One region of the Limnobaculum parvum genome, then DNA from elsewhere that is predicted to be linked to it. Evidence: predicted binding sites of a transcription regulator. Region 1 holds the regulator's gene; each other region holds the start of a gene.

What was found. Region 1 encodes CRP, which controls carbon source genes, mostly activating them, when cyclic AMP is high. Its sites were predicted from a motif close to ATGTGANNNNNNTCACAT; they were not measured.
Region 2: HYN51_RS08695 (CidA/LrgA family protein) is a predicted target of CRP. The motif match lies at 4,369-4,386, and genes of this name have one in related genera.
Region 3: HYN51_RS04875 (arabinose ABC transporter substrate-binding protein) is a predicted target of CRP. The motif match lies at 3,608-3,625, and genes of this name have one in related genera.

What each region holds. Positions count from the first base shown of each region.
Region 1 covers NZ_CP029185.2:3,350,168-3,356,135, reverse strand. The annotation lists gene HYN51_RS14155 (YccS/YhfK family putative transporter) at 1-1,244, opposite strand, end outside; gene crp (cAMP-activated global transcriptional regulator CRP) at 1,315-1,947, opposite strand; gene HYN51_RS14145 (phosphoribulokinase) at 2,244-3,113, opposite strand; gene HYN51_RS14140 (YheU family protein) at 3,198-3,446, opposite strand; gene HYN51_RS14135 (hydrolase) at 3,443-4,423, opposite strand; gene HYN51_RS14130 (LysE family translocator) at 4,525-5,127, shown strand; gene HYN51_RS16420 (hypothetical protein) at 5,173-5,325, opposite strand; gene HYN51_RS14125 (ABC transporter ATP-binding protein) at 5,504-5,968, opposite strand, start outside.
Region 2 covers NZ_CP029185.2:2,094,473-2,100,440, reverse strand. The annotation lists gene yeiB (DUF418 domain-containing protein YeiB) at 1-170, shown strand, start outside; gene sanA (outer membrane permeability protein SanA) at 277-1,029, opposite strand; gene HYN51_RS08705 (NAD-dependent malic enzyme) at 1,235-2,932, opposite strand; gene HYN51_RS08700 (CidB/LrgB family autolysis modulator) at 3,238-3,921, opposite strand; gene HYN51_RS08695 (CidA/LrgA family protein) at 3,921-4,316, opposite strand; gene HYN51_RS08690 (hypothetical protein) at 4,772-4,984, shown strand; gene HYN51_RS08685 (APC family permease) at 4,974-5,968, shown strand, end outside.
Region 3 covers NZ_CP029185.2:1,219,576-1,225,543, forward strand. The annotation lists gene araH (L-arabinose ABC transporter permease AraH) at 1-688, opposite strand, end outside; partial or broken gene araG (L-arabinose ABC transporter ATP-binding protein AraG) at 705-2,224, opposite strand; gene HYN51_RS04875 (arabinose ABC transporter substrate-binding protein) at 2,375-3,355, opposite strand; gene HYN51_RS04880 (ribulokinase) at 3,745-5,421, shown strand; gene araA (L-arabinose isomerase) at 5,480-5,968, shown strand, end outside.

The sequences.
Region 1 (5,968 bases):
AGCGAGCGGTGCTGAATACGTATTCGGGTGGCACTATAGCCGTTCTGGCTAACCACCATAATGGTCATGAGTATCCAGTAGGGTTTGGGAAGATTAAGCGTCAGGCCAATTCCAGCACCAGCGGCTAGTGTGATGCCAATGCGAGCCGCGTTTTTTAATGCGACAGATTTAAGTGAACAATAGTTTTTCAGCGCCAGCAGAAAAGGGAGATGACTCTGTATTGGCATCAACGTGCGGTTATATAGCGGTTTTTGGCGGCTAAGTAAGTGAGCGATACGGCTAAAATGGTAGTAACAAAAAGCGCCAACGGGATTATTCGGATGGTGATGGGCGATTTTTTCCAAGGCGGATAGGTCACTATTCATGTTGAATGGGACCGGACGGCGATGGTAGAGAATGTCATCAGCTAAAATCTGTAAACGGTGGCTAATGGTTTTTGCATTATGGCGAATAACGGCTTCAGCTTGGCTCTGCTCAACCAGTTTTTGTACTTCGCCGGGTTGATGCAGGCTAACGGTAATATGTTCCTGTAAATCGAGAGCAACCTGAAACGCCTGAATTAATCGCCGATGGCGAGGGTGTTTCAGGTTGGTAATCATATAGATTTGTTGGTAAACCAACGCGATGGTATCCATCACTTGCTGCTGGCGTAATAGTAATGGAGGGAGCGCCTTCTCCGGGTCGGTATGTTGAGTAAGTAAGCTGTACTTCTCATCCATATAATACGCCAACTGCCGGTAAAGCAGGCTGAGTGATTCTCGCATGGGTTGTTCTTGCCAAAGCCGAAACCACAGGCGGATAAACAAACCATACCAGACAGTACCAATGACAAATAATAGAGCCACTCGCCAAATGGGTAAATTGCCTGCCATACCGAGCGTAAAAATGGCGGTCACTAATGCTGCAGGCATTAACCGTCCATAAAGAGGACTGATTTCAGCCGTCACGCCAAATAATAGCGTCAGAATAAGCATGCATAGCGGCAGCGGAACAGACCACAACAGAAGAAACTGCAATAATACACTGCTGATAACAAACAACGTGGCACCGATAGCCAGTCGTTTGAAAAAGTGTTTATGGGGAGTATCGAGACCACCAATGCTGCAACAGGCAGGAACAAGCGAAAGTAAAAAGCCGGTTGGTAGATCGCCTAATAGCCAAAACAGAAACACGGGCAAACAGAGAACCAGAGTTTGGCGGAGAGCATAGTTGACTTCTGGATGATAAATAACTCGTCGCCACATAGGTCTCCCGGGAAAAGGGGAGCGGACATGGCTTCAGGAGGCCGTAAACATGTCCGCTTCTCTTTATTAGTTAACGGGTCCCGTAGACAACGATAGTTTTTCCATGAGCGGAAATCAGGTTCTGATCTTCCAGCATTTTTAAAATACGTCCTACCGTTTCACGGGAACATCCAACAATTTGACCAATTTCCTGACGGGTGATCTTGATTTGCATACCGTCTGGATGAGTCATTGCATCCGGCTGTTTAGCCAGATTGAGTAATGTTTGTGCGATACGGCCCGTAACATCAAGGAAGGCAAGACTTCCTACTTTCTCAGAGGTAACCTGCAAGCGGCTAGCCATCTGAGCGGATAAACGCATTAAAATATCCGGATTAACTTGAATGAGCTGGCGAAATTTTTTATATGAAATTTCAGCAACTTCACATGCTGTTTTTGCCCTGACCCAAGCACTGCGTTCCTGACCTTCTTCAAACAGGCCAAGTTCTCCGATGAAGTCCCCTTGATTGAGATAGGAGAGAATCATCTCTTTACCTTCTTCATCCTTAATTAGAACGGCTACGGCACCCTTTACAATATAGTAAAGAGTTTCTGCTTTTTCACCTTGGTGAATAAGTGTGCTCTTGGATGGATATTTATGAATATGACAATGAGATAAAAACCATTCGAGAGTAGGGTCTGTCTGCGGTTTGCCGAGAACCATTTGTTGTTATCCTCTTTGTAGTCACTGCCCAACACAGCAAAGCGAGAAGCTTGCCGAAAATCTTATCCGCCCCGAAGCATATAACTTGCCAAGTGGGCGCTATTATAACTGATGTAAAAAAGAATATAGAGGTGTTTGTGGGCTGGTGTTGCATCAGCCTGATTGAACTCTAATTTATCTATTATACCCACCCTATGGTTTTAACACAGGTTGAACCAAGAGTCTCGTGTTGTCTTGCTAAAATGAGGGCTAAGCGGCGCTGAATCGGGTTGTTCGCCTGTTTTACCCTCACTTTTCTATTCTAATATTCTGCCTTCTAATAATTGTTGTATTAAGGGTGTGATAATTAGCTCCATCGCCAGTCCCAATTTCCCCCCCGGAATTACTAAGGTATTTGTTTGGGAGATAAATGAACCCTGTAACATGACTAGTAGATAGGGAAAATCAATGCCTGTCAGCCCCCTGAAGTGAATAACCACGAGGCTTTCGTCCATAGTTGGAATGCTCTTCGCAGAAAATGGATCTGAGGTATCAACGGTGGGTACGCGCTGGAAGTTGATATGGGTTCGGGAGAACTGGGGGGTGATGTAATTGATATAGTCGTCCATCGAGCGGACAACCGAATCCAGCACGGCTTCCCGGGAGTGCTCCCGCTCCACCGTATCGCGGATTAGTTTTTGTATCCACTCTAGGTTGACGATAGGAACAACGCCAACCAGCAGATCGACGTGTTGGGCAACATTATGTTTCGCAGTGACGATGCCACCATGTAGTCCTTCATAAAATAGCAGATCGGTGGTTTCTGGTAAGGGTTGCCAGGGGGTAAATGTACCGGGTGTCTGGTTATAGGGAACGGCTTCATCATAAGTATGCAAGTACTTACGTGTGCGTCCGTTTCCGGTTTTTCCGTATTCAATAAAGCTGTTTTCCAGCAGAGCGAAGTCGTTAGCTTCGGGGCCGAAATAACTGATATGACGTCCTTGTTCTCTGGCTTTACGGATTTCCGCATCCATCTCTGGGCGCGTATAGCGATGGTAGGCATCACCATCTATACGTGCGGCATTTAAGCTTAACTGCTGAAATATTTTCCTGAAGGCCAAGCTAGTGGTGGTAGTACCGGCTCCGCTGGAACCGGTAACTGCAATGATTGGATGTTTTGCTGACATTAACCTGATTCCTTAATTCTCATGGTTATTACCAGAGCATAGTCGGATTGGTGCCGGGATGTCACAAAATTTTATTCCAAGAAATCAATACTCCGGATAAGGTTGTTCTTCCATATCATCACTGAACCGATCTTTGGGCATAATATTGATGGTTTCATGTAACTCTGACCAAACTAATATTATCTGACCGCTTTTTAGCTGACGCTTAACATCGTCCACTTTTTGTTGTAATGATCTTTCATGCTCTCCGTAATCGGTACCTTCACGCAGAACAAACGATTCGATAATACTTTCCAGCGTCTCGGGAGCCAGTTGCTGCCACGGGATCATCATTTATTTTTCTCCAGATAGTGGGTTAACCATTCAGGGATGCGATGCTCCAACCACATCTGCGGCTTTTTCCATGTGCCACTGACAAAGCCAACGTGCCCGCCATGTTCGGTTAATTGATATTCGATATTCTCCGGCAGGCTGTTCCGCTCAGGAATGACATCCGGTGACATAAAAGGATCGTCTTTGGCATGTATAATTAGCAAAGGAATACGTATCTGATGTAATACCGGCAGGGCGCTGCACTTTTGATAATAATCGGTGGCATCTTTAAATCCATGTAATGGTGCGGTGAGAGCGTCATCAAACTCACGGATTGAGCGAATATTTTTCAGTGATAAATCGGGCAGCGGCATAATACCGGGGTAGCGGACAAGCTTGCGTTTGGTGCTCTGTTTTAGCAGACCAAGCAGATATCGATGATAGACTCTCGACAGTCCTTGTTCCAGTCGACGTGAACAGGGATCGAGCATTAGCGGAGCGGAGACAATCACCGCCGCCTCAAGTGGAACTTGGTCGCCTTCTTCTGCTAAATAACACCCTAACATATTGCCACCCAGCGAGTAGCCTACTGCTGCAGTAGGAGCTTCTCCCAACGTATTTTGCAACCAGTTGAGAAAAAAGCGCGTATCGCTGGTTTCACCCGAATGATAAGCGCGAGGGCTGCGGTTAGGTTCACCGCTACAGCCGCGAAAATGCATGACAACTCCCAGCCAACCATTTTGACGACAAACCGCCAGCAAACCATGGGCATAAGGGCTGTAAAAGTTGCCTTCTAAACCGTGAAATAACACGAGCCGAGGCTTATGTTTCGCTTGGTGAGGATCTTCACTCCAAGCGATATCGAGAAAATCATCGTCTGGAAGTTCCAGACGCTGCCACACCGGTTTCAGGCTAATTTTTCTGCGGATAATCCGAGGTAATAGAGTTTGTATGTGTGGGTTAGCGGTGCCCGGTATGGGCCGAAATTGTGCATCCATAACAAAATTAAATTCACTCTTGGGGTCTTGTGCGATCAATATCACACTGCTAGCTTGAATGGAATGATTAAACATCTCTTACTGGTAAAGGGGTATACAGAATGGCGTTAGGTTGGTTTCTTTCTATGTCGATGTTTTTATGGATAGCGGCAGTTACACCGGGGCCGAATAATATGTTACTCACCTCTTCGACTGCTAATTTTGGTTTTACCCGCTCTTTACCGTTGATGTTTGGCATTATGATTGGCATGCAATTACTGTTGCTGCTAGTTGCCATAGGTGTTGGCTCGCTGGTGATCGCCTATCCTTCGTTGCATTTAGCGCTGAAAATTGCAGGTAGTCTCTATCTGATTTGGCTGGCATGGAAAATTGCGACTTCTCGCTATGAGAAGCTGGATACAGAGAAAGGAACAGCACAACCGGTTCGGCTATATCAGGGATTATTGTTACAGGCACTGAATCCTAAAGCCTGGTTGATGGGTATTGGCTCAATTGCTAGCTACAGCTTGGCTGGTGACATGTATAGTGCATCGGTGATTGCCATCAGCATTGCGATGTTTATGGTGAATCTGGTGGCTGGTTTTATCTGGATGGGTTTTGGTTCCGCGATTGGTCGTTTACTGCAAAGCCGCAAATCGTGGGCGATTTTTAATATAACCATGGGTATTTTGACGGCGGGCTGCGTGGCGCTTATTTGGTTGTAGCGAAATCGGAACATAATTAACCAAAGCGGTACTTACCATTGCCGCTCATATTTCTGATAGTTCAGTTTTGTACTTTAAGATAGCCAATCGTTGGGAGGGACGGGTGTTGGGGTCGACTTGGCGTAAGCCAACGACAAACAGGAAAAGCCCGGTTGAACAGCGCTGGCCCGCAGGGTGAAACACCATAAGGTGTTTCATAGCTGCCCCTAACCCGGCCAGGCCCAATGTGCTCCGTAGCTGAGTACAGACGGTTTACTGACCGTTATCGGTGTAGATATAAGCACATTGTTTTTACGGTCAGAATATTCGCAGATGCTGATTTATTAGGTTTGTCAGCAGTCTCAGGCGATGATATCACCGCCTCTGCTATTAATTCTTAATCATTCCCTTGATTAAAATTGGCGGTCATCTCTTCCAACTGCTCTTGTAGTTCCAGCCAGCTCATTTCAGTTTCTTCCTGAGCGGACTTCACGCTAACCTGCTGCTGTAGCAGTTTAGTGAGTTCAGCTTTTTTATCCGCCTCGTAAATGGCGGTATCCGATAGGGCCAGTTCAATATCGCTAAGCTGTTTTGCCAGCTTGTTTAGCTCAATATCCAGCTTATCGATCTTTTTACGAATTGGTTGAGTTTGAGTTCGAAAATCTGCTTCACGGCGTTTTTGATCTTTACGTGCTTGGGCGCTGTTAGCGGTAGGTTCTTTATCACTACCTTCCGGCTGCATTTCTTGTTTTTGCAGATCGGCTAACCACTGCTGATAATCTTCCAAATCGCCGTCGAAAGGCTCTACTTTTTTGTCATGAACTAAATAGAGCTCATCGGTAGTAGAACGCAGTAAATGACG
Region 2 (5,968 bases), 1.3 Mb from region 1:
TTTATCATTATGGTTGGTATCGCCATTTCGACCGCTTGGAATTATTGGCTATGGTGCCGGTTATCTGGTGTGTAAATATTCTATTTTCACTGCTGTGGCTGAAGTATTTCAAACAAGGGCCGATAGAATGGCTATGGCGACGGTTAACGAGTTTAGTGGCTGTTGAGTGATCAATTGAAAAGAATATTTTTTACCAGCAACTGAGAGTCTTCTGACCGTAAAGACAACAATACTTAAATCACGACGGTACCTAGTCGAAAAACCATGCTCTTCCCATTAATGCCCAGAAGCTCTGGCGTTCCTCAATGGTGGCACCGTATTCCAATCTTCCAGTTCAAATAGCTGCTCCGGTGATACGGCCGGGTAGTCTTGCACATCGCCTTCCAGATTATAAGGTGTAGGGATCGGCACCATCGGACCAAGAAACCGAGGTTCACGTTTCAGAATATAGAGATCCGTCAAGGCACCCAGCCGAGCTACCACTTCACGGGCGCGTACCATAAACATATTTTTGGGTGAAGGAACCGCATAGCATTGGGCTTTAATGCCACTATGCAAGGCGATAAACAGGGCGCGTTCACAGTGAAAACGTTGAGTGATGATGGTGAACTCATTGGCACCAAACACTTTGCGCGTGCGAATAATGGAGTCCAAAGTGCGGAACCCTGCATAGTCGAGAACAATATCTGAGGTCGGAACACCGGCTTGGATGAAGTCCTTACGCATGGTGATGGGTTCGTTATAGTTTAACTGAGCATTATCACCACTGAGCAAAAGGTAGCTGATTTTATTACTGTTATACAGGTTAACTGCACCTTGAATACGGAATTTGTAGTACTGATTGATCACGCCCGTCCGTACATATTTGGAGGTGCCAAGCACTACGCCGATATGGCTTGCGGGTAGCTCTTCGATGTTATCGTACACATAAGGGGCAGTTCGCCAACTAATCCAGCGATCGAGCAGCAGAGCGGTGCACAGCATTAATGCCAGCAACACTAACAGGCCATATATCAATCGTTTCAATATCATAGTTGGTTCATAGTTGATGATTTTAAAATGGTGACAGTTCTCAAGGCTACTTTACGGCAAGACCGAAAACAAGATGGCTTAAACTAAAAAATTGCTAAGCAATGAGTAAATTATTCGTAATGGAGAGAAAAACGAGCCTTTTAGAGGCTGTCGTCAATCAATAACGGCCCTAAACCAGAGCCGCCATTGAAAAATAACAACATCAGAACGATGTTCGTTTATACCGGCGATACTGCGGATCCCAGAAATTATTATCGATTTCTCGCTGCAAGGCCTCATCAGAAGTCAAAACCGCAACAGATTCCAATTGTGCCATTTTAGCCACCTTCAGCGCGATATAGCGGGAAACCTGCTGAATATCATCCACTTCAGGTAACAGCGCACCTTCGCCGTGTTTAGCCAGCGGTGAACAGTCTGCCAGTGCGCGGCTGGCCGCCATTAGCATACCGTCAGTAACTCGACTGGCTTTAGAAGCCAGTACACCAAGGCCGATACCTGGGAAAATATACGAGTTATTACACTGGGCGATGGGGTAGACTTTGTCTTTGTATATCACCGGAGAGAAAGGACTGCCGGTGGCAACTAATGCCGCGCCGTCGGTCCAGTTGAGAATATCTTCAGGGCGACCTTCAACCCGAGAGGTCGGGTTAGACAGCGGTAGTACAATCGGTTGGGCACAATGTTTGTGCATTTCTCGAATGATTTCTTCAGTAAACAGGCCTGCCTGACCCGATACGCCAATCAATACCGTTGGTTTTGCGTTACGTACGACTTCCAACAGTGAAATAGCTTCATTTTCGGTATGCCAGTGGTTGAGTAATTCATGTTTTTGTACCAGCTTAGACTGAAACTCAAGCAGGTTTGGCATTTTGTCAGTTAATAAACCAAAGCGGTCGACCATAAATACCCGCTCTCTGGCTTCATTTTCGCTTAGCCCTTCAGTGACCATTTGGGCGATGATCTGTTCTGCTATACCACAACCCGCAGAACCCGCACCGAGGAATACTACGGTCTGATCTTTCATATGGCTATGGGCAGCATGACTGGCCGCAATTAAACTACCCAGCGTAACGGCAGCGGTGCCCTGAATATCATCGTTAAAGCAGCAAAGCTCATTACGATAGCGGTTAAGCAGCGGCGTAGCGGTCTGCTGTGCGAAGTCTTCAAATTGCAGCAGAACGTTTGGCCAGCGGCGTTTTACCGCACGGATAAAGGCATCAACAAACTCAAAATATTCGTCACCGGTAATACGTGGATGACGCCAGCCCATATACAACGGATCGTTCAGGCATTGTTGGTTGTTGGTTCCGACATCCAGAACCACCGGAAGGGTATACGCCGGGCTGATACCACCACAGGCACAATAAAGAGAGAGTTTCCCAATGGGAATCCCCATACCGCCAATGCCCTGATCGCCCAGACCAAGAATACGTTCACCGTCGGTGACCACAATCACTTTGACGTTTTGTTTAGTGGCGTTTTGTAGCATGTCATCAATATTGTCTTTATTCGGATAGGAGATGAACAGGCCACGATGACGACGATAGATGTCAGAGAAGTGCTCACAAGCCTCGCCAACCGTTGGCGTGTAGATCACCGGCATCATTTCGCTCATGTGATCTTCGATCAGGCGATAGAACAGGGTTTCGTTAGTATCCTGAATGTTACGCAAGTAGATATGTTTATCGATATCTGTTTTGAACCCCAAAAATTGCTTATAGGCACGTTCAGTTTGTTCTTCGATGGTTTCAATTGCTTCAGGCAACAGACCGTGGAGGTTAAAGTTACTGCGTTCTTCCTCGGTGAAAGCGCTACCTTTATTCAGCAGTGGGGTTTCAAGTAGGGCAGGACCAGCATAGGGAATATATAGCGGACGTTTACTTTCGTGTTCCAGTTCCATGAAATTAGCTCTTTTAGATCAGGTATAAAGGAGAGTCGGGCAACGATGACCCGTAATCGTTCGCCGATTTTAGGAAACTCAACACAAATGTACAATCAATGTTACTAATATATGGATATTTTGTTGAATATTGAGATCCAAACGACATTAATCACGAATTGGCGATTTAGGGTCTTCAGACGCGAGGTTACCTCAAAAATTTCTGTTTTTTCGTCATGACCGTGAAAAAATTTAGATAAAATAGGGGAATAGCAATTTCCGTTGTTTCTATTGTTTTTAGTCATTAAGGAAAATTATTTTATCAATTAGCCAAACAGTTTTACTAACAGTGGAAAAACAAAAGGTGCCGACAGTGAAGTAATAATACCGCAGATGACTAGGGCTAAAGAGCTATAGGCACCTTCCTGATAATCTTCTTCTGCACAGCGGGCAGTACCGAGGGCGTGAGCGGTTGAACCGATAGCTAATCCTCTGGCGGCCGGCGTTTTTATCTTCAGCAGGTTGAGTATTGGGTGACCCAATACCGCACCAAATATACCCACAAACATAACGCAAATAGCGCTGATGGCTGGAATACCGTGAATAGATTCGGCTGTTGCCATAGCGATTGGTGTGGTGACCGATTTTGGTAATACCGAAGCCGCAATTTCTGGAGAAGCCCCAAGAAATAATGCAGCGGCGGTGCCGGTAATCATGGCAACCAGACTACCAACCAGGCAGATTGTAATGATTGATTTCCAGCGTTGGCGTATTTGATGCAACTGTTCATACAGTGGGAAAGCCAAAGCCACCACGGCGGGCTGTAACAGATTGTTCAGTAGTGAACTGCCTTCAAAGTAGCTGTCGTAGCGAGTATGGGTCAGTAATAAAACAGGAATAATAATAAACAGCGAAATCAACAGTGGATTAAGTAACGGCTGTTTTAACTTAATCGCCAGTTGGCGAGCGCCATAAAATGCAACCAAAGTCAGAGGAATAGCCCACCACATCATAATGTTTCCTTATCAGATTTCATTTGTCTGATGCCGTGCATATAGTGGGAGGCGTAGCCAACGACCAACATGGTTATCAAGCTGCTGACTAAACAGGAAATGACTAAAGGGCCAAATTGGCTCACTAGCTGAGAGTAGTACTTCATTACTCCTACACTAATGGGTACAAACAGCAGAGCCATATGCCGAATAAACAGGTAACAGCCGGGTTTTACCCAGTTGGACGGTAATATTTGAGTGGAGAGCAGAGTAAAAAGTAACAGCATACCAATAATGCTACCCGGAATTTTCAGGGGAAGTAGGGTAGAAATGGCGTTGCCGGCTAACAGACAAAGATATATTAGAATAAAGGCTCGGAGGTATTGCCAGCAGTGTCTCAGGAACGGCAGCATAAAAAGTCCCTCTGCATTAAAATTGGATTTATCATACAATTTAACTGTGTTAATGCGCTATTGATCACACAATAAATGCAATAAATCATCGTTTCAAATCATTTCTATAAAGTATCAAATCGAACATTTCTACGATTAGTATAAAACAAAAGATAGGTCGGTCATTATTTTTCAAATTAATTCATGCTATTTATTGTTTATTAAATAGTTTCTCTGTGCTTTCACTAACAGTGATAAATATTTATTTTGCACCCTTGGCAAGGGGGGGGTTGTGGTGCAAAATGCATCGGATAGTGAATAACCGACGTAAAATGACGTTGGTTATTTTTTTGCATCCGACCAGGGAAAAATGGTTATAAATCTTGAGGATATTAGATTTATAGGGCTTGTTCCGAGGTTAATAAATATTCACTTATACCGCTTAATTCCGGTAACTTATTGAATAAGGAATAAAAATGAAAAACGCCCTGTTTAAACCACCTCTCTGCGTTGGTAATCAATACCGCCGCAACGACTATGGCGCTCGGCAAATCCCACGCCTGACCAACCGATGCTATACCCCCTTAAATTTTAGCCGCTCGCTATGTTATTCCCCTGCGGCCTCTCTGCTTTGTGCGTTGTTGAGTAAAAAAGTTGAGAGCATGGGGGAATATGGCTATGTCTACTAGTCTTTCTGCAACCACTATACCTGTCGCTAACCGCGTTCAACTTAAACGTTCACTAAAACTATGGCAAATCGTTGTCATCGGTTTGGCGTACTTGACGCCAATGACCGTATTCGACTCGTTTGTGATCGTTTCCGGCAAGACAGAAGGCCACGTCCCAAGCGCTTATATTCTGGCATTAGTTGCTGTGCTGTTTACGGCTATCAGCTATGGCAAATTGGTGCGACAGTTTCCGGAAGCGGGCTCGGCATATACTTATTCGCAAAAGGCGATAAATCCGTATGTTGGCTTTATGGTGGGTTGGTTATCATTGATGGACTATATGTTTCTGCCAATGATTAACACGCTGCTGGCAAAAATATATTTGTCGGCACTGTTCCCTGAAGTTGCTTCATGGATATGGGTTGTCGGCTTTGTTTTTATCATGACGGTAATTAACCTGCGTAGCGTTAACTGGGTGGCAAACCTGAATATGATCCTGGTGTTTTTCCAGATTGCTATTCTGATTGCGTTTGTTTATTTGGTTTGGGAAGGATTGCATCTCGGTGATGCGGGCCGATCTCAGGTTGATATCACCAGACCGTTCTTCTCCAGCGAAGCGAAAATGGTGCCAATTATTGCCGGTGCGACGGTACTTTGCTTTTCGTTTCTTGGCTTTGATGCGGTAAGTACGTTGTCAGAAGAGACGCCAGATCCTAAACGCGTAATCCCTAAAGCGATCTTTTTGACGGCGCTGTATGGTGGCATCATTTTTGTTACGGTCTCTTTTTTTATTCAGCTCTATTTTCCAGATTTAGCCGTGTTGAACGATCCGGATAACGCGACGCCAGAAATCGCACTGTACGTTGGCGGCAAGATGTTCCAGTTTATTCTACTGTGCTGTACGGTCGTGGGGGCATTGGCTTCAGGCCTGGCTTCTCATGCCAGTATTGCCCGACTGTTGTATGTGATGGGGCGCGACAATGTGCTGCCAGAAAGAATTTTTGG
Region 3 (5,968 bases), 1.7 Mb from region 1:
CGAAGATGATGATCTTAGTGCGAATTACCGGTACACCCGCTAGGCGGGCCGCTTCTTCATTACCACCAACTGCCAGCGTGTTGCGACCAAAGGTGGTTTTATTTAGCAGGAAACCAAACAGAATAAAGCAGAACAGGGTAATCCAGATAGGAACTGGAATGCTGAACCAACTGGTGTTACCCAACTCAAAGAAACGCTCATCCTCGATACCTACCGCTTTACCATCAGAGATGATATAGGCTAAACCGCGGGCAATTTGCATGGTTGCAAGGGTCGTAATCAGGGCGTTAATCTTCAGGCGAGCGATAACAAATCCGTTTAGCAGACCAAATACCAGCCCTAATAATAAGCCAGCACCAATGCCGAGAGCCAGACTTTCGGTATGGTTGATGACGACCGCCGTGGTTACGCCAGCGCAGGCAATGACGGATGCTACCGACAGGTCAAAATCGCCGGATGCCAGACAGAATAGCATTCCGCAGGCCACCATGCCGGACATGGAGATAGCCAGACCCAGACCGCGCATATTAATCCAAGAGGCAAAGTTAGGGACAAATACCATACAGGCGATAAACAGTACGGCAAAGACTACCAGCATACCGTAGCTATCCCAGATACGGCTCAGGTTATTGCCTGTATCGTTAGCCGATGTTTTTGCCGGGGATATGGGTGTAGTTGTTATTGACATGAAGATTTTCCTTCTCTTAGGCAACCGCATCAGCGGTGGTATTTAACATGGCCAAACTTAGGGCTTTTCCTTCGGTAGCGTTGTCATGGGTTAATTCCCCTGACAGCGCACCTTCTCGCATCACCAGAATACGGTCGGCAAGGCCGAGAACTTCCGGTAAATCACTGGAGGCAAAGACAACGGCAATACCCTGTTTTGCAAGTTCATAAATAACGTTATAGATTTCGTGTTTAGCGCCAACGTCAATACCGCGCGTAGGTTCATCTAACAAAATCACTTTCATTTCTTCGGATAGCCAGCGACCAAGAATCGCTTTTTGCTGGTTACCACCAGAAAGATTCATAATCAGCTGTTCTGCCGACGGGGTTTTGATGTTGAGTTCGCGAATACGCTGTTCAGCGTTGCTGTTTTCCCAATTGTTATTGATTAGGCAGCCTGCGCTGAGGGTTTTACGCCGAGCGCTGATATTGATATTGTCTTTTACCGAATGTACCGGAATGATACCCTCGGCTTTGCGGTCTTCCGGGCATAACATAATGCCCTGAGTGATACCGTCGATGGGGGTAGTGATATTCAGCGTTTTGCCATCCAATTCGACGCTACCGCCAGTAATACGCGTCGCGCCAAATAGCGCTTTGAGTAATTCACTGCGGCCAGCACCGACTAGGCCGAATAGACCGACGATTTCTCCCCGGCGTACCTGAAAACTAATTGGGTGCTTAACCCCCGGTGCTTTGACATTTTTCAGTTCAAAACGGACATCCCCTAATGGACGAGGGCTATAACCATAGATGTCACCAATATCGCGCCCAACCATGGTTTGAACCAGTTCGTCGTGAGTCAGATTAGGAATGTCGGTAAAGGTTTTCATGTAGCGGCCATCTTTAAACACGGTAATGGCATCGCTAAGGGCGAAGATCTCCTCCATACGGTGCGATACATACAGAATGACTCGACCTTCAGCACGCAGCTCGCGAATAACGCGGAATAGCTGTTCAATCTCTCTGGCGGACAGTGAACTGGTTGGTTCATCGAAGGCAATGATCTTGGCGTTACGCGCCAGTGCCTTAGCTATTTCCACCATCTGCCACTGGCCGATGGAGAGATACTTAAGCGGAGTATTTGGGTCGATATCCAGTCCCAGATGCTCCAGTTGAATACTTGCCTCATAGTTAAGGATTTTTTATTGACTACGCCGCCTTTGGTCGGCAATTGCCCCAAATAGATATTTTCAGCGACGGTCATTTCAGGAATCAAATGCAGTTCCTGATAAATAATGGCGATACCAGAATTCAGGGCATCCATGGTGTTATTGAATTTTACCGGTTGTCCCTTGACTCTAATCTCACCCGTGGTTGGGATATAGTTGCCACTGAGTATTTTAAGCAGTGTTGATTTTCCTGCTCCATTCTCTCCCATCAGCGCATGAACCTGACCTGGGTGACAGTCAAAGCTAATGTTTTGCAGCGCTTTCACGCCTGGAAACGTTTTACTGATTTGACAAAACTCGAGATAAGGTGATTGCAGCGTAGGCATAATAAGTTCCTTAATGCTCGTACCACTTATCCGCAGGGGGCGTGTAATTTTAAACGGCCCAAAAGAAGCGACTGACGGAATAAGTATATTTTTCGATAATACGGTGTCGTATAAAGAGGGCAGATGGTTAACCATCTGCCCGATGGACCATTACAGACCTTTCTTTTTCAGCTCAGCTTTGAAGTTGTCGCGCGTAATCAGGACTACGTCGGTAACTTCAGTGAATTTAGCTGGCTCAACACCTTTGGTTTCCCAGTTGTAGAGCATTTCAATACTCTTATAGCCGTGTACGTCCGGGCTTGGTAACAGCGAGCCATAGAAACCAGTAGCATTAGCTTTTGATAGCTCATTGACCGCATCTACCCCGTTGATACCGATACCGATAACGTTTTCAGGTTTGAAATTTTGACCTTCTGTTGCACGTACTCCACCTAAAATGGTGTTGTCGTTAAAGCCAACAATCAGCCAGTTTTTCACTTCCGGATGTTGCACTAACATGGAGTTAGCCGCATCGAAAGCCCCTGGGATATCGTTTGATTTGGTTGGAACCTGATAAATTTGCTTCTCAGGGAAGCCAGCGGCTTTCAGTGCTTCCATAGAGCCCGCTGTGCGGCGACGAGCGGTATCCAGTTCGTTAGAGGTAATAGCCATTACACCCGTCTCGGCTACGTTCCACTTACGCTTGCTCATCTCTTTCCACAGTTCTTCACCCTGACGCTCACCAATTTTGGTCGCAGCCATCATCACTAGAGGTACCGTATCCATCGGTTTACCTTTAGCGTTAACGAACTGGTCGTCAACGGTAATCACTTTCAGGTTATAGCTCTTGGCTTTAGCGATAATTGCCGGCCCTAATTTCGGGTCAGGTGTACAAATAACAAAACCTTTTGCGCCATTAGCCGCTAGGCTATCGATAGCATTTAGGGTTTTTTCACCGTCTGGAACGGCAATTTTAATGACGTCAAAACCGAGGTCTTTACCTGCTTTATCAGCAAATGCCCACTCGGTTTGGAACCAAGGTTCTTCAGGTTGTTTAACCAGAAAGCCGAGCTTCATCGTTTCAGCGATAGCTGAATGTGACATAATCGCCGACAATCCTACAACAGCAAGGGCCTTAGTAAATTTATGCATATGTTCTATCTCTCCTGTACTTGGTCTATATAGCCTAATTGGCTGTCTTTATGTTATTGACTCAGCGAGATCTACTATTGTTATAACAACGAATTTGCATTTAACACGCGTGTTTAAGCTCGTTTTTATGCAATCCATAACAAAGTGGCGTAAGTTTTAACGTTTATTTGATATGAGTTTTTAGAGCGCCATCACAATTGAGAATTACAGCAATATTGTTCATATATTCAGTGAAAAAGTGATGCATTTTGATTTTGAAGTAGATCACACTCCACCTTAAGAAAGCAGAATTGTGCATATATCTAGCTAATGCATCCTCGCCGATTTGATGGGATTTTTTTATGGTATCCCCAAACAAAAATCACCATTAATTCGTATATGAGGTTTTTATGTCAAAAGGCGCTATTGCTCTTGGGCTTGACTTCGGTAGTGACTCTGTTCGCGCTTTGGCTGTTGATTGCATAGAAGGCTCCGAGATTGCAACCGAAGTCGTCTATTACCCTCGCTGGAAGCAGGGGTTATTTTGTAAACCCTCTGATAATCAGTTCCGCCATCATCCTCAGGACTATATTGAGTCGATGGAGCAGGCAATTAAGGCCGTCGTTGCGCTGCTGACGCCGGAACAGCGTAAAAGTATTGTAGGTATTGGTGTTGATACGACGGGGTCAACGCCAGCGCCAATTGATAATGAAGGGCGAGTATTAGCGTTACGCCCTGAGTTTGCCGATAACCCGAATGCGATGTTCGTGTTATGGAAAGACCACACCGCCATTGAAGAAGCAGAAGAAATTAACCGTCTGTGCCATAGCGGTAAGTTTGATGACTATACCCGCTATATTGGTGGTATTTATTCATCGGAATGGTTCTGGGCCAAAATTTTGCACGTTTCCCGTGCGGATGCCGCGGTACGCAGCGCGGCAACGTCGTGGGTTGAACTGTGCGACTGGGTACCTGCATTATTAAGCGGTACGCAGGCACCAACGAATCTTAAACGTAGCCGTTGTGCTGCGGGTCATAAAGCATTGTGGCATATGGACTGGAATGGTTTGCCACCGAGCGATTTCCTTCAGGCATTAGATCCTATTCTGGTTAATGATCTGACTTATCCTATGTTTACTGAAACGCACACCGCTGAGAAACCGGTAGGGCAAATCACTAAAGAGTGGGCTGAACGTCTGGGTTTGCCAGAAAACGTGATGATCTCTGGTGGTGAGTTTGACTGCCATATGGGTGCCGTGGGTGCTGGCGCACAACCTTATACGCTGGTGAAAGTGATTGGTACTTCCACCTGTGACATTCTGCTGGCGGATTATGAACTGGTGGGCGATCGTGCCGTTGCTGGCATTTGTGGTCAGGTGGACGGTAGCGTTATCCCGGGGCTTATCGGTATGGAGGCCGGACAGTCTGCATTTGGTGACATGTACGCTTGGTTTAGTCGCTTGCTGGCATGGCCGCTTAATCATGCGGCAGCACAGAACCCTGAGTTAGCGCCAGCGCTGAAGCAAATCGAATCTAATTTGTTACCTGCTTTAACCGAAGCTTGGGCCCAGCAAACCTCACTGGACAAACTTCCTGTGGTGCTTGACTGGTTCAATGGCCGTAGAACACCGTTTGCCAATCAGCGCCTGAAAGGTGTTATCACGGATTTGAACTTAGGTACCGACGCACCAACTCTGTTTGGTGGATTCATTGCCTCTACGGCATTTGGTGCTCGCGCCATTATGGAGTGCTTTGTCAATCAGGATATCCCTGTGGAAAACGTACTGGCATTAGGCGGTATTGCCCGCAAATCTCCGGTGATCATGCAGGTTTGTACCGATGTAATGAATCGCCCACTGCAAATCGTTGAATCCGACCAGTGCTGTGCGCTGGGAGCCGCCATTTTTGCAGCGGTTGCCGCCGGTGTTTATGACACTATTCAGGATGCTCAACAAAACATGGCCAGCCCGATTGAACGCACGCTGACGCCAGATCCTCAGCGTGCTGCACAGTATGAAAAACTTTATCAGCGTTATCAGCAATGGAGTCAGGTTGCAGAACCTTGCTATGCAGCCAAAGCAGAATAATGCTGTACTGAATTTTGAATTAGCCTGCTGAAAAGCAGGCTCTCTATTAGGAGTTTATATGAACGTCTTTAATCAGTTAGAAGTTTGGTTTGTTATCGGTAGTCAGCATCTGTATGGGCCAAAAACGTTGCAACAGGTGAGTCATCAGGCTCAAGAAGTGGTCGATGGCTTAAATCAACACGCAGGATTACCGATCAAGTTAGTGATCAAACCGCTGGCGACTACGCCGGATGAGATTACAAACCTGTGCCGGGAGGCGAATTATGCACAAAGTTGTGTGGGTATCGTCACTTGGTTACACACTTTCTCTCCTGCCAAAATGTGGATCGCCGGTTTAAGCCAACTGGAAAAGCCGTTATTACAATTACATACCCAATACAGCAATGAAATTCCATGGGGTACCATTGATATGGACTTCATGAACTTGAACCAAACCGCCCACGGTGGTCGCGAGTTCGGTTTCATTGGTGCACGCATGCGTAATGAGTACACCGCGGTTGTGGGTTCATGGAAAGATAAAGAAGTACATCACAAACTAAACCGCTGG